Regions from separate parts of the Clostridium lamae genome, predicted to be linked through region 1. Evidence: predicted binding sites of a transcription regulator. Region 1 holds the regulator's gene; the other holds the start of a gene.
What was found. Region 1 encodes Rex, which represses fermentation and respiration genes when NADH is low (regulators of the CRP and FNR family bind a similar motif). Its sites were predicted from a motif close to ATTGTTAANNNNTTAACAAT; they were not measured.
Positions count from the first base shown of each region.

Region 2: the regulator Rex is predicted to act here: its motif matches at 3,296-3,315, upstream of hypB (hydrogenase nickel incorporation protein HypB).

Region 1 covers NZ_JASCQJ010000001.1:155,604-161,274, forward strand. The annotation lists gene QK892_RS00685 (heavy metal translocating P-type ATPase) at 1-2,264, shown strand, start outside; gene QK892_RS00690 (redox-sensing transcriptional repressor Rex) at 2,625-3,266, shown strand; gene QK892_RS00695 (short-chain-enoyl-CoA hydratase) at 3,457-4,239, shown strand; gene QK892_RS00700 (acyl-CoA dehydrogenase) at 4,330-5,469, shown strand; gene QK892_RS00705 (electron transfer flavoprotein subunit beta/FixA family protein) at 5,485-5,671, shown strand, end outside.
Region 2 covers NZ_JASCQJ010000029.1:6,897-12,567, reverse strand. The annotation lists gene QK892_RS13025 (FAD-dependent oxidoreductase) at 1-2,557, opposite strand, end outside; gene hypB (hydrogenase nickel incorporation protein HypB) at 2,582-3,253, opposite strand; gene recA (recombinase RecA) at 3,483-4,544, opposite strand; gene QK892_RS13010 (M15 family metallopeptidase) at 4,836-5,591, opposite strand.

The DNA of each region.
Region 1 (5,671 bases):
AATTAGTATTATCAGGATTAACATGTGCTAATTGTGCAAATAAAATTGAAACTAGAGTAAATAGCTTAGATGGAGTCAAAGAGGCTAACTTAAACTTTACCACATCTACTTTAATTATAGAAGGTGATGGTAATGTTGAATTAAATGATATTATTATTAAGGCTAAAGATATTATAAATAAATTAGAGCCAGAAGTTAAGGTATATAATATAGATGAGGAAAAAGTTGTTATAGATAATAAAAATAGATGCACTAGCGGAACTTGTTCTATAGCAGAAGGTAATGAAGAAAAGAAGCATAATAAGGAAGAAGATGGATGTAATTCCCATGATGGACATGAACATTCTCATGAACATTCTCATGAACATTCTCATGGACATTCCCATGAACATTCACATGGACACTCTCATGATCACTCTCATGGTGAGGAGATTACTTTAAAAGGAAATATTAGATTAATAATAGGAGCATTAATATATGTTATTGCAATAATTTTAAAGGATGGGTCAGCAATAAATTTAGCTTTATTCGTAATAGCTTATATATTAATTGGTGGAAAGGTAGTTTTAACTGCTGTTAAAAATATCTTAAGAGGAGAAGTTTTTGATGAGAATTTCTTAATGACTATTGCTACTTTAGGAGCTTTCTTTATTGGAGATTATCCAGAAGGTGTAGCAGTTATGCTTTTCTATGAAATAGGAGAGTTATTCCAATCTTATGCAGTTAATAGATCAAGAAAGTCAATCACATCACTTATGAATATTAGAGCAGATTATGCAAATGTGATAATGAATGGAAAAGAAGAAAAAGTAAATCCTGAAACAGTAAATATAGATGATGTAATTATTATAAAACCTGGAGAAAGAGTTCCTTTAGATGGTGTTATTTTAGATGGTACAAGTTTTGTAGACACCTCTGCATTAACTGGAGAATCTGTACCTAGAGAAGTATCAGCTGGAGAAGAAATTTTATCAGGATTCATAAATAATAATGGAGTTTTGAAGGTAAAAGTAACTAAGAACTTTAAGGAATCGACAGTATCTAGAATATTAGAGTTAGTTGAAAATGCTTCTAATAAGAAGGCTTCTACAGAAAAATTAATAACTAAATTTGCAAGATATTATACTCCAATAGTAGTATTCTCTGCTATTGCTTTAGCAGTAATTCCACCTTTTGTGTTAAGAGATGGAAGTTTTAACGAATGGTTATCTAGAGCATTAATATTTTTAGTAGTATCTTGTCCATGTGCATTGGTAGTATCTATCCCTCTTGGATTATTTGCAGGAATAGGTGGAGCATCTAGGAAAGGAATACTAGTAAAGGGTGGTAATTATCTAGAAGCATTAAAAGATATAAATACAGTAGTTTTTGATAAAACTGGAACACTAACGAAAGGTGTATTTAAAGTAACAGAAGTTAATGCTGTAAGTATAGAAAAAAATGAATTGCTAAGAATAGCTGCTATTTCAGAGAGTCTTTCTAACCATCCAATAGCACAATCTATAATAAAAGAATATGGTAGAGAGATAAATTCAAAAGAGTTAGTGGATTATGAGGAAATAGCTGGTCATGGAGTAAAAACTTCTTTAGAAGGAATGGAAATATTAATAGGTAATTATAAACTAATGGAGAAGTTTAATATTAATTATAATAAGAATGATTCAATTGGAACTATAGTTCATATAGCTATAAATAAGGAATATAAAGGCAATATAGTGATTTCTGATGAAATTAAGGAAGGTTCTAAAGAGGCAATACAAGGATTAAAGGATAGTGGAGTCTCAGAAATAGTAATGTTAACTGGTGATAATAAGAGTGTTGCAGAAAAAGTAGCAAGATTAATTGGAGTAGATAAGGTATATTCTGAATTGTTACCAGGAGATAAAGTTGAGAAAGTAGAAGAAATAATTAACAATAATAAATCTCAAGGCAAAGTTATATTTGTTGGAGATGGAATAAATGATGCACCTGTATTAGCAAGAGCAGATATAGGAGTAGCAATGGGTGGTATAGGATCAGATGCAGCCATTGAAGCGGCAGATGTAGTATTAATGAAAGATGATCCAGAAGCTTTAGTTTCAGCAATTAAAGTAGCTAGAAAAACTAATAAAATATTATGGCAAAATATAATATTCTCTTTAGGAATAAAGGCTTTATTTTTAATTCTAGGAGCTTTTGGTATTGCAACTATGTGGGAAGCTGTATTTGCTGATGTAGGAGTGACTATAATCGCAGTAATTAATTCAACAAGATGTTTAAAATAAATGGATATTATTCTCATTGACAAAATTCATCATTTTAAATATAATTATTTGGGCTGAGAACATTCAGGCATAAGGGAAGCATACAAAATTACTTTTACAAAAAAAGTTTAGTTTTGTAAAGTTAAGACTTATGTATAACGCACTGCTACGTTATACATAAGTCTAATTTTTTAGAGATTAATTTAATTATATGAATTAAAAAATGAATAAATAATTAAGAGTTAAAATTCATTTTAAATACCTTGTTAAATAGATAACTTAAAATGTTTTAAAATTTAAATAAAAGTGATAAAATAATATTATATATATATGAAAAATGATGTTTTAATATAAAAATACTATAGAGAAGGAGAAGAAAGTATGGAGAAGAAAAAAAATATTTCAATGGCCGTAATTAAGCGACTTCCAAAATATCATAGATACTTACAAGAATTATTAAGAAATGACGTAGATAGAATATCATCTAAGGAATTAGGAGAAAAAATAGGGTTTACAGCGTCTCAAATTAGACAGGATCTAAATTGTTTTGGTGACTTTGGACAACAAGGCTACGGATATAATGTTAAGGATCTTTATAACGAAATTAGTGGCATACTTGGACTAAATAAAGAATACAAAGCAATAATAATTGGAGCTGGAAATATAGGTCAAGCAATTGCAAACTATAGTAGGTTTGCACAAAATGGTTTAAATATCGTAGGTATATTTGATGCAAATCCTAAATTGATAGGGCTTAGAATTAGGGATATAGAAATTCAAGATATCGATGCGTTAAAAAAATATTTATTGGAAAACATAATAGATATAGGTATTATATGTGTTCCTAGAATAAATGCACAAAAGGTATGTGATGTTTTAGTAGATAATGGTGTGACTGGAATATGGAATTTTGCACCTGTTGACTTATCAGTACCAGAAGAAATAACGGTTGAAAACGTGCATTTATCAGAGAGTTTATTAACTTTAATATATTTATTGAATGATAAAGATGAAAGCAAGTAAGTAAATTTACAAATTGGTTTAATTTAGAAATTGCTATTGCAAAAGAAAATTGTAAATATTATAATAATAATTGAAGCTTCGCTTCAATTATTTTTTTGGGGAGATTGTTAATCTTATAACAATTATTTCATATATGAAATACATATTATAAGAGGTCAATAATAATTATGGGTAAAAGGAGGATTTTATCATGGAATTAAAGAATATAATTCTTGAAAAAGAAGGGCATTTAGCTATTGTAACTATAAATAGACCGAAAGCTTTAAATGCATTAAACTCTGAAACATTAAAAGATTTAGACATAGTATTAGAAGATTTAGAGAAGGATAATAATATTTATTCTGTAATTTTAACTGGATCAGGTGAAAAGGCATTTGTTGCTGGTGCTGATATATCAGAAATGAAAGATTTATCAGAAGAAGAAGGAGAAAACTTTGGACTTTTGGGCAATAGAGTTTTCAGAAGATTAGAAAAATTAGACAAGCCTGTAATTGCAGCTATATCTGGATTTGCTCTTGGGGGTGGATGTGAATTAGCTATGGCATGTGATATTAGAATAGCTTCTGAGAAAGCAAGATTTGCTCAACCTGAGGCAGGACTTGGAATAACACCAGGGTTTGGTGGTACTCAAAGATTACCTAGATTAGTTGGTGAAGGAAAAGCTAAAGAACTAATCTACACATGTGCGATGGTGAAGGCTGATGAAGCTTTAAGAATTGGTTTAGTTAATAAAGTTGTACCTCTTGAAAGTTTAATGGATGAAGCTAAAGCAATGGCTAATGCAATTATGGCTAATGCGCCTATAGCTGTTAAACTATGTAAGGATGCTATAAATAGGGGAATGCAAGTAGATATAGATAAGGCAATAGAAATTGAAGCAGAGGATTTTGGAAAATGTTTTGCAACTGAAGACCAAAAAGAAGGAATGACAGCTTTTATAGAAAAAAGAGCTAAAAATTTTTCAAATAAATAGTCAGAATAAAAAAACATATTAAAAAATTTAAAATAATTAAATACAAACTTAGTTTAAGAAAAAGGGTGCAATATCAAGGAGGTATAATTAATGGATTTTCAATTAACTAGAGAGCAACAATTATTAAAACAAATGGTTAGAGAATTCGCTTTAAATGAAGTTAAACCAATAGCTGCTGAAATTGATGAGACAGAAAGATTTCCTATGGAAAACGTTAAAAAGATGGCCAAGCTTGGGATGATGGGGATACCATTTTCAAAAGAATATGGTGGAGCAGGTGGAGATACTCTTTCATATATACTTGCAGTAGAAGAATTATCTAAAGTATGTGGAACAACAGGAGTAATAGTTTCTGCTCATACATCACTATGTGCTTCTTTAATAGATCAATTCGGTACTAAAGAGCAAAAAGAAAAATATTTAACAGATTTAGCAACTGGTAAAAAAATAGGTGCTTTCGGTTTAACTGAGCCAGGTGCAGGTACAGATGCTGCAGGACAACAAACTGTTGCTACTCTTGAAGGGGATAACTATATATTAAATGGATCAAAAATATTTATCACTAATGGTGGAGTTGCTGATACATTTATTATATTTGCAATGACTGATAAGAGTAAGGGAACTAGAGGAATTTCAGCATTTATAGTTGAAAAGGATTTTGAAGGTTTCTCAATTGGTAAGAAGGAAGATAAACTTGGTATTAGAGGTTCTTCAACTACAGAATTAGTAATGAGTAACTGTGTAGTTCCTAAAGAAAATCTAGTAGGACAAGAAGGTAAGGGCTTTGGTATTGCTATGAAGACTCTAGATGGAGGAAGAATAGGTATAGCAGCTCAAGCTTTAGGTATAGCAGAAGGAGCACTTGAAGAAGCTGTAAATTATATGAAGGAAAGAAAACAATTTAATAGACCATTAGCTGCTTTCCAAGGTTTACAGTGGATGATTGCTGAAATGGATACAAAAATTGAAGCTGCTAGAAATTTAGTTTATAAAGCAGCATGGTTAAAAGATAATAAGATGCCATATTCAGTAGAAGCTGCAAGAGCTAAGCTTTATTCAGCAGAAGTAGCTATGGATGTTACTACTAAGGCTGTTCAAATCTTTGGTGGATATGGATACACTAAGGAATATCCAGTAGAAAGAATGATGAGAGATGCTAAGATTACTGAAATCTATGAAGGAACTTCTGAAGTTCAAAAGATGGTTATTTCAGGAAGCGTTTTAAGATAAGGGGAGGATTTATAAATGAATATAGTAGTTTGTTTAAAACAAGTTCCAGATACAACAGCTGTTAAAATTGATCCGAAAACAGGAACACTTATAAGAGATGGAGTACCATCAATAATAAATCCAGAAGACAAAAATGCATTAGAAGCCGCATTAACTTTAAAGGATAATGTTGGAGGAAAAGTAACAGTAATTAGTATGGGAC
Region 2 (5,671 bases), on a different contig from region 1:
TCACTAGCGAAATAGCATCAAACTTACACCTTGTTACACATGACCCACAACCTACACATAGAAACTCATCTACAACAGTAGCACCACAGCTAAGACAACGTTCTGTTTCCTTTTTTATTTGTTCTTCTGTAAAGGTTCCTCGTAAATCTTTAAATGTTTCTTTTGATTCTTTTATATTTCCATGACTAGCTCTTTGTCTTGGAAGATTATCATATCCCAAAAGTTCTATATTCTCTTTATCTAATGAGTGATATTCTTTTCTATCACGGCCTATAATTAAACTTTGTCCTGGATGAACATAACGATGAATTGAAATTGCTCCTTCTTTTCCTGCTGCAATAGCATCAATAGCAAATCTTGGACCTGTAAAAGCATCACCGCCAGCAAATACATCTGGTTCTCCTGTTTGATAGGTAAAAGGATCTGCCTTTATTGTGTTATTTGGGTTAATCTCTATATTACTATCTATAATTAAATTTCCCCAATCAATAGACTGACCTACTGAAAGTAATACTGTATCTGCCTTTACAAATATTACATCTTCTTCATCATAGGATGGATTGAATTTTTCATTTTTATCAAATACTGATGTACACTTTTTAAATTCTATACCAATAACCTTTTCATCTTTCGTAACAATTCGTCTTGGTCCCCATGAATTATTTATAGAAATTCCTTCTTCTAATGTTTCTTTAATTTCCCCATTAAGAGCTGGCATTTCCTCTCTTGTTTCAAGACAGAATATACTAACTTTTTCTGATCCTAATCTTTCAGCAGTTCTTGCAACATCTATAGCAACATTGCCTCCTCCTATAACAACTACATTTCCATTAAGTTTTATATCTTCACCTAAATTCACACTTCGTAAAAAGTCTACTCCTGCTATTACTCCTTTAGCATTTTCTCCTTCAATTCCTATATTTCTACCAGATTGAGCCCCAATAGCTATATAGAAAGCTTCATATCCTTGTTCTCTTAAAGCTTTTAAAGTTATATCTTTCCCTACTTCAATTCCAGTCCTAAAATTAACACCTAATTCTCTTAGAATTTCAATTTCTGCATTTACTACATCTTTTTCTAACCTAAATGATGGAATACCAAGTGTTAACATTCCACCAAGTACATTTTGTTTTTCAAAGACTGTTACCTTATATCCCTCTATAGCTAAGAAAAATGCACAAGAAAGACCTGAAGGTCCTGCTCCTATAATAGCTATTTTTTTATTATAATCATGTTTAATTTTAGGAATATATCTATTTTCTTTATTTAAATCTTGATCTGCAATAAATTTTTTAATCTCATCTATAGCTATAGGATCATCAATATCTCCTCTTGTACATTCTGATTCACATTTTCTTGGACATATACGTCCACATACTGCTGGAAATGGATTTTCATGTTTTATTAATTCAAGAGCTTCTTTATATCTTCCTTGTGAAGCTAGTTTTATATACCCTTGGATTGCAATATGTGCAGGGCATTCTGTTTTACAAGGACTAGTTCCACTTTCAACAACATTTTTTCTATTAATTCTATAGTTTGGATTCCATTTATCTGGTCCCCATTCAGTATCTCGAGGAGTTTCAATTTTTTTAATTGGTAATGGTTTTATAGAACATAGTTTTTGACCTAATTTCAAAGCATTGACTGGACAGTTTACAACACATTCTCCACATGCAACACACTTATCTTTATTTACACTTGAAACATAATTTGAACGTACCATATCAACATTCTTAAACATTTCAGCACTTCTTAATGAAAGACAAGAGCACCCACAGCAATTACATATAGCATGAGTTTTACCTGAGCCATCAAGATTTGGAATTTGATGCATTAAACCATTTTCTTCTGCTCTATTAATTATTTCAAAAGCTTCTTCACGAGTAATTTTTCTCCCTCTTCCTGTACGAATATAGTATTCTGCAGCATGTCCCATTTGAATACACATGTCCTCTGCTAAATGACCACAGCCTTCTCCCATTACTTTTCTTGCTACACGGCATGAACAATCAGAAACGGTAAAAATATCATTGTCATTTAGATATTTTGAAACTTCCTCATAAGAAGCTTTTCTAGTTTCTCCATCAATAGCTTGCTCTATAGGTATTACACGCATTAATCCTACTCCTACCGGAAATGCTCCTGTAGTTTTAGGACCTCTTACTCTGCCATATGCTTCAAAGGCTTCTGCAATCTGAGGATATTTGTTAACGTTTTCTTTGTTGTTAACCATCATTTCCATAATTCCAGGAACCCAAGTATCATACCAATAGGTATCAACTCCATTAATATTATTTACAAAGCAAACTCCAGCTACTGCTAAATCCCATAAAAGCTTTTCTGTTTCTTTTATAGATTTACCACATAGTGGTGCTAGGTCTTTTGCTGTATACTTTGTACGTATTTTCATACAAAGTCCTACTTCTGCCATTTCATCTGTAACAACAGGTTCTAAAATCATATATTCAGGATCTTCAGGCCTTATTTCATCTTTTGACCCACGCTTTTTCCTACTAATATGATTAGCAAGATCCAATACCTTTTCCTTTATCATTTTTCTCCCCCTAATTTATTTATATTAATTTTCATTCCATTTTTCAGCTTCTTTTCTAATCCAGTCTGCAAATTTATCAATTCCTTCTCCTGTTTTTGCAGAAATAGTAATAATTTCGATTTCTGGATTTAATTCTTTTACACGCTTAATACAAGCTTCTAAATCAAAATCAAAATACTCAATTACATCTATTTTATTAATTAATAAAACATCTGCAATTGAAAACATCAAAGGATATTTTAGTGGTTTATCATCTCCTTCAGGAATACTTAAAATCATAGCATTTTTTGATGAACCAGTATCAAATTCTGCTGGACATACCAAGTTTCCTACATTTTCTAAAATGGCAAAATTAATATTATCTATTCCTAAACCTTCTAACCCTTGTTTAGTCATATCAGCATCAAGATGACACATCCCCCCTGTGTGCAACTGAATAACTTTTACTCCTGTTTTAGAAATAGTATGAGCATCAACATCTGAATCGATGTCTGCCTCCATGACCCCTATTTTCATTTCGCTTTTTAATACATTAATAGTTCTTGTAAGAGTTGATGTTTTACCTGATCCTGGCGATGACATTAAATTTAATAAAAATACTTTCTTTTCTTTAAGTTCCTCTCTCAATAAATTAGCTTGATGATCATTGTCTTTAAACACACTTTCCTTAATTTCAAGAATTCTAAAATTATCCATAAATTATTCTCCTTTTTAATCTGGTCAGACTAGTTAGATTGTACTGATAAAAATTTCACATGTATTTCTATGTAGGAACAACATATTCCTTTAATACTAATATATGCCTGATATTTACTTTAATATCTTTACTTTCATTGGTTTTCAAATTTATCTTTATAAATTAAAATGCGACCCAAAATTTTGGTCGCATTTAGGATATATTATTTATTCAATATTTTTTTGCCTTTTAACTTATTGATTTATTAACACTATCGGTTCTCTTAATTTTATCTTTTTTCTCTTTTTTGTCTATTTTAATTAATGTCAAATTATATTTTTCTCTTATTGCATTTTCCACTTCATTAGCTATTTCTTTATTTTCTTTTAGATAAATCTTTGAATTTTCTCTACCTTGTCCTATTCTTATATCATTATATGCAAACCATGATCCACTCTTATCTATTATTCCTTCATTAACTGCTATATCTAATAGATTTCCTTCCCTTGATATACCTTCATTATACATAATATCAAACTCTGCTAACTTAAACGGTGGAGCAACTTTATTCTTTGTTACCTTTATTCTTGCTCTACTGCCTACTATATTTTCACCAACTTTTATATTATCAATTTTTCTAATATCTAATCTTACTGATGAATAAAATTTAAGAGCCCTTCCTCCAGTTGTTGTTTCAGGACTCCCAAACATAACTCCTATTTTTTCTCTTAACTGATTAATAAATATTACAACACACTTAGATTTATTTATTGATGCTGTAAGTTTTCTTAGAGCTTGAGACATTAGTCTTGCTTGTAGGCCAATATGAGAAGCACCCATATCCCCTTCAATTTCTGCTCTTGGAACTAAAGCTGCTACAGAGTCAACTACTAGTACATCCATAGCATTTGATCTGACAAGTGCCTCTGTTATTTCTAGTGCTTGCTCTCCATTATCTGGTTGGCTCACTATTAAATCATCAATATTCACCCCTAAATTCTTTGCATAAGAAGGATCTAATGCATGTTCAGCATCTATAAAGGCTGCTGTTCCTCCATTTTTTTGTGCTTCTGCGATTATATGCAATGCAATGGTAGTCTTACCTGAGCTTTCAGGTCCATATATTTCTATTATTCTACCTCGTGGCACACCACCAACCCCTAAAGCTATATCTAATGCTAATGATCCTGTTGATATTGTTTCTATGTCCATTATTGTATTTGATCCAAGTTTCATAATTGAACCTTTGCCATATTGTTTTTCTATTTGTTTCATAGCAGATTCAATTGCCATAAGTTTTTCCTTATTTATATCCATATATTGTTACCTCCAATTCTTCATACTCCTTAATATAAATAAATATTATATCTATTTAAATCAAAGAAAATTTAATGCACAGTTTTGTAAACGTTTTCTAGTGCGTACTTAAAAAATTCCACATTTTTTTAATATTTACTTACATTACTATTTTAACACAAAAAAATTAATGAATGTAAGCAAAAGTTTTATAAAATCATGCTTATATTCATTATTAATCAATATTATATATATTATATTTTTATTGAGTATATATTAGGTGTATTTAAACACGCATTGATTTTATCATTGCCCTAAATACTCTTCTAAAGTTAGTCCTTCTTCTTCAATTTTTAGGGAGTGTTCAGTTCCAACATATCTTATATGCCACGGCTCATAATTATAACCAGTGATACTTTCTTTATTTTTTGGATATCTAAGTATAAATCCATACTTAGACATATTTTCATGTAACCATTCGCATTCTTTAGTATTCTCAAAATTCTCATCCATATTTGTATAGTCAGCTGCTAATATATCTACTGAAAGGCCAGTTTGATGTTCACTATATCCAGGTTTGGCTACATACTTATCAGCATACTCTCTTCCATTAGTATAAACCTCATTAATATAAACATTCTCTTGATATTCATAGGTTCTATATCCTGAAACAGCTAATAAATTTAGTCCATCTCTTTTGGCATCTTTAAACATTTCTTCTAAACTTTCATTTGCTTCTTTTCTTAATAAAATTTCTTTATTAGATTTTACTGATACAATTTCTAAATCTTCTGGTTCATATTCTCTTTCTAATCCAACATCTTTATTTACCAGTAGAATATTATTTAAATTATTATTTACATCTATTGTTTCATTTCTAGACTTAGTTTCATCTTTCAATACATTTAATTGATCATCACTTATACTTTGTTTTTTAATATATTTTCCAACTATTATTGTAGAGAAAATAAAAATTATTCCTACCAATAAAATCATTCTTCTAATTCTTCTAATCATTTTCCTTCTTCTTTCTATTCTTTTGCTTATTCCTACTTTAGCCATATTAAGCACTTCCTTTCATACTTAATATAACTTAAGAATATTTACTTATAATATACTACTTATATCAAAGTTGTAAATTA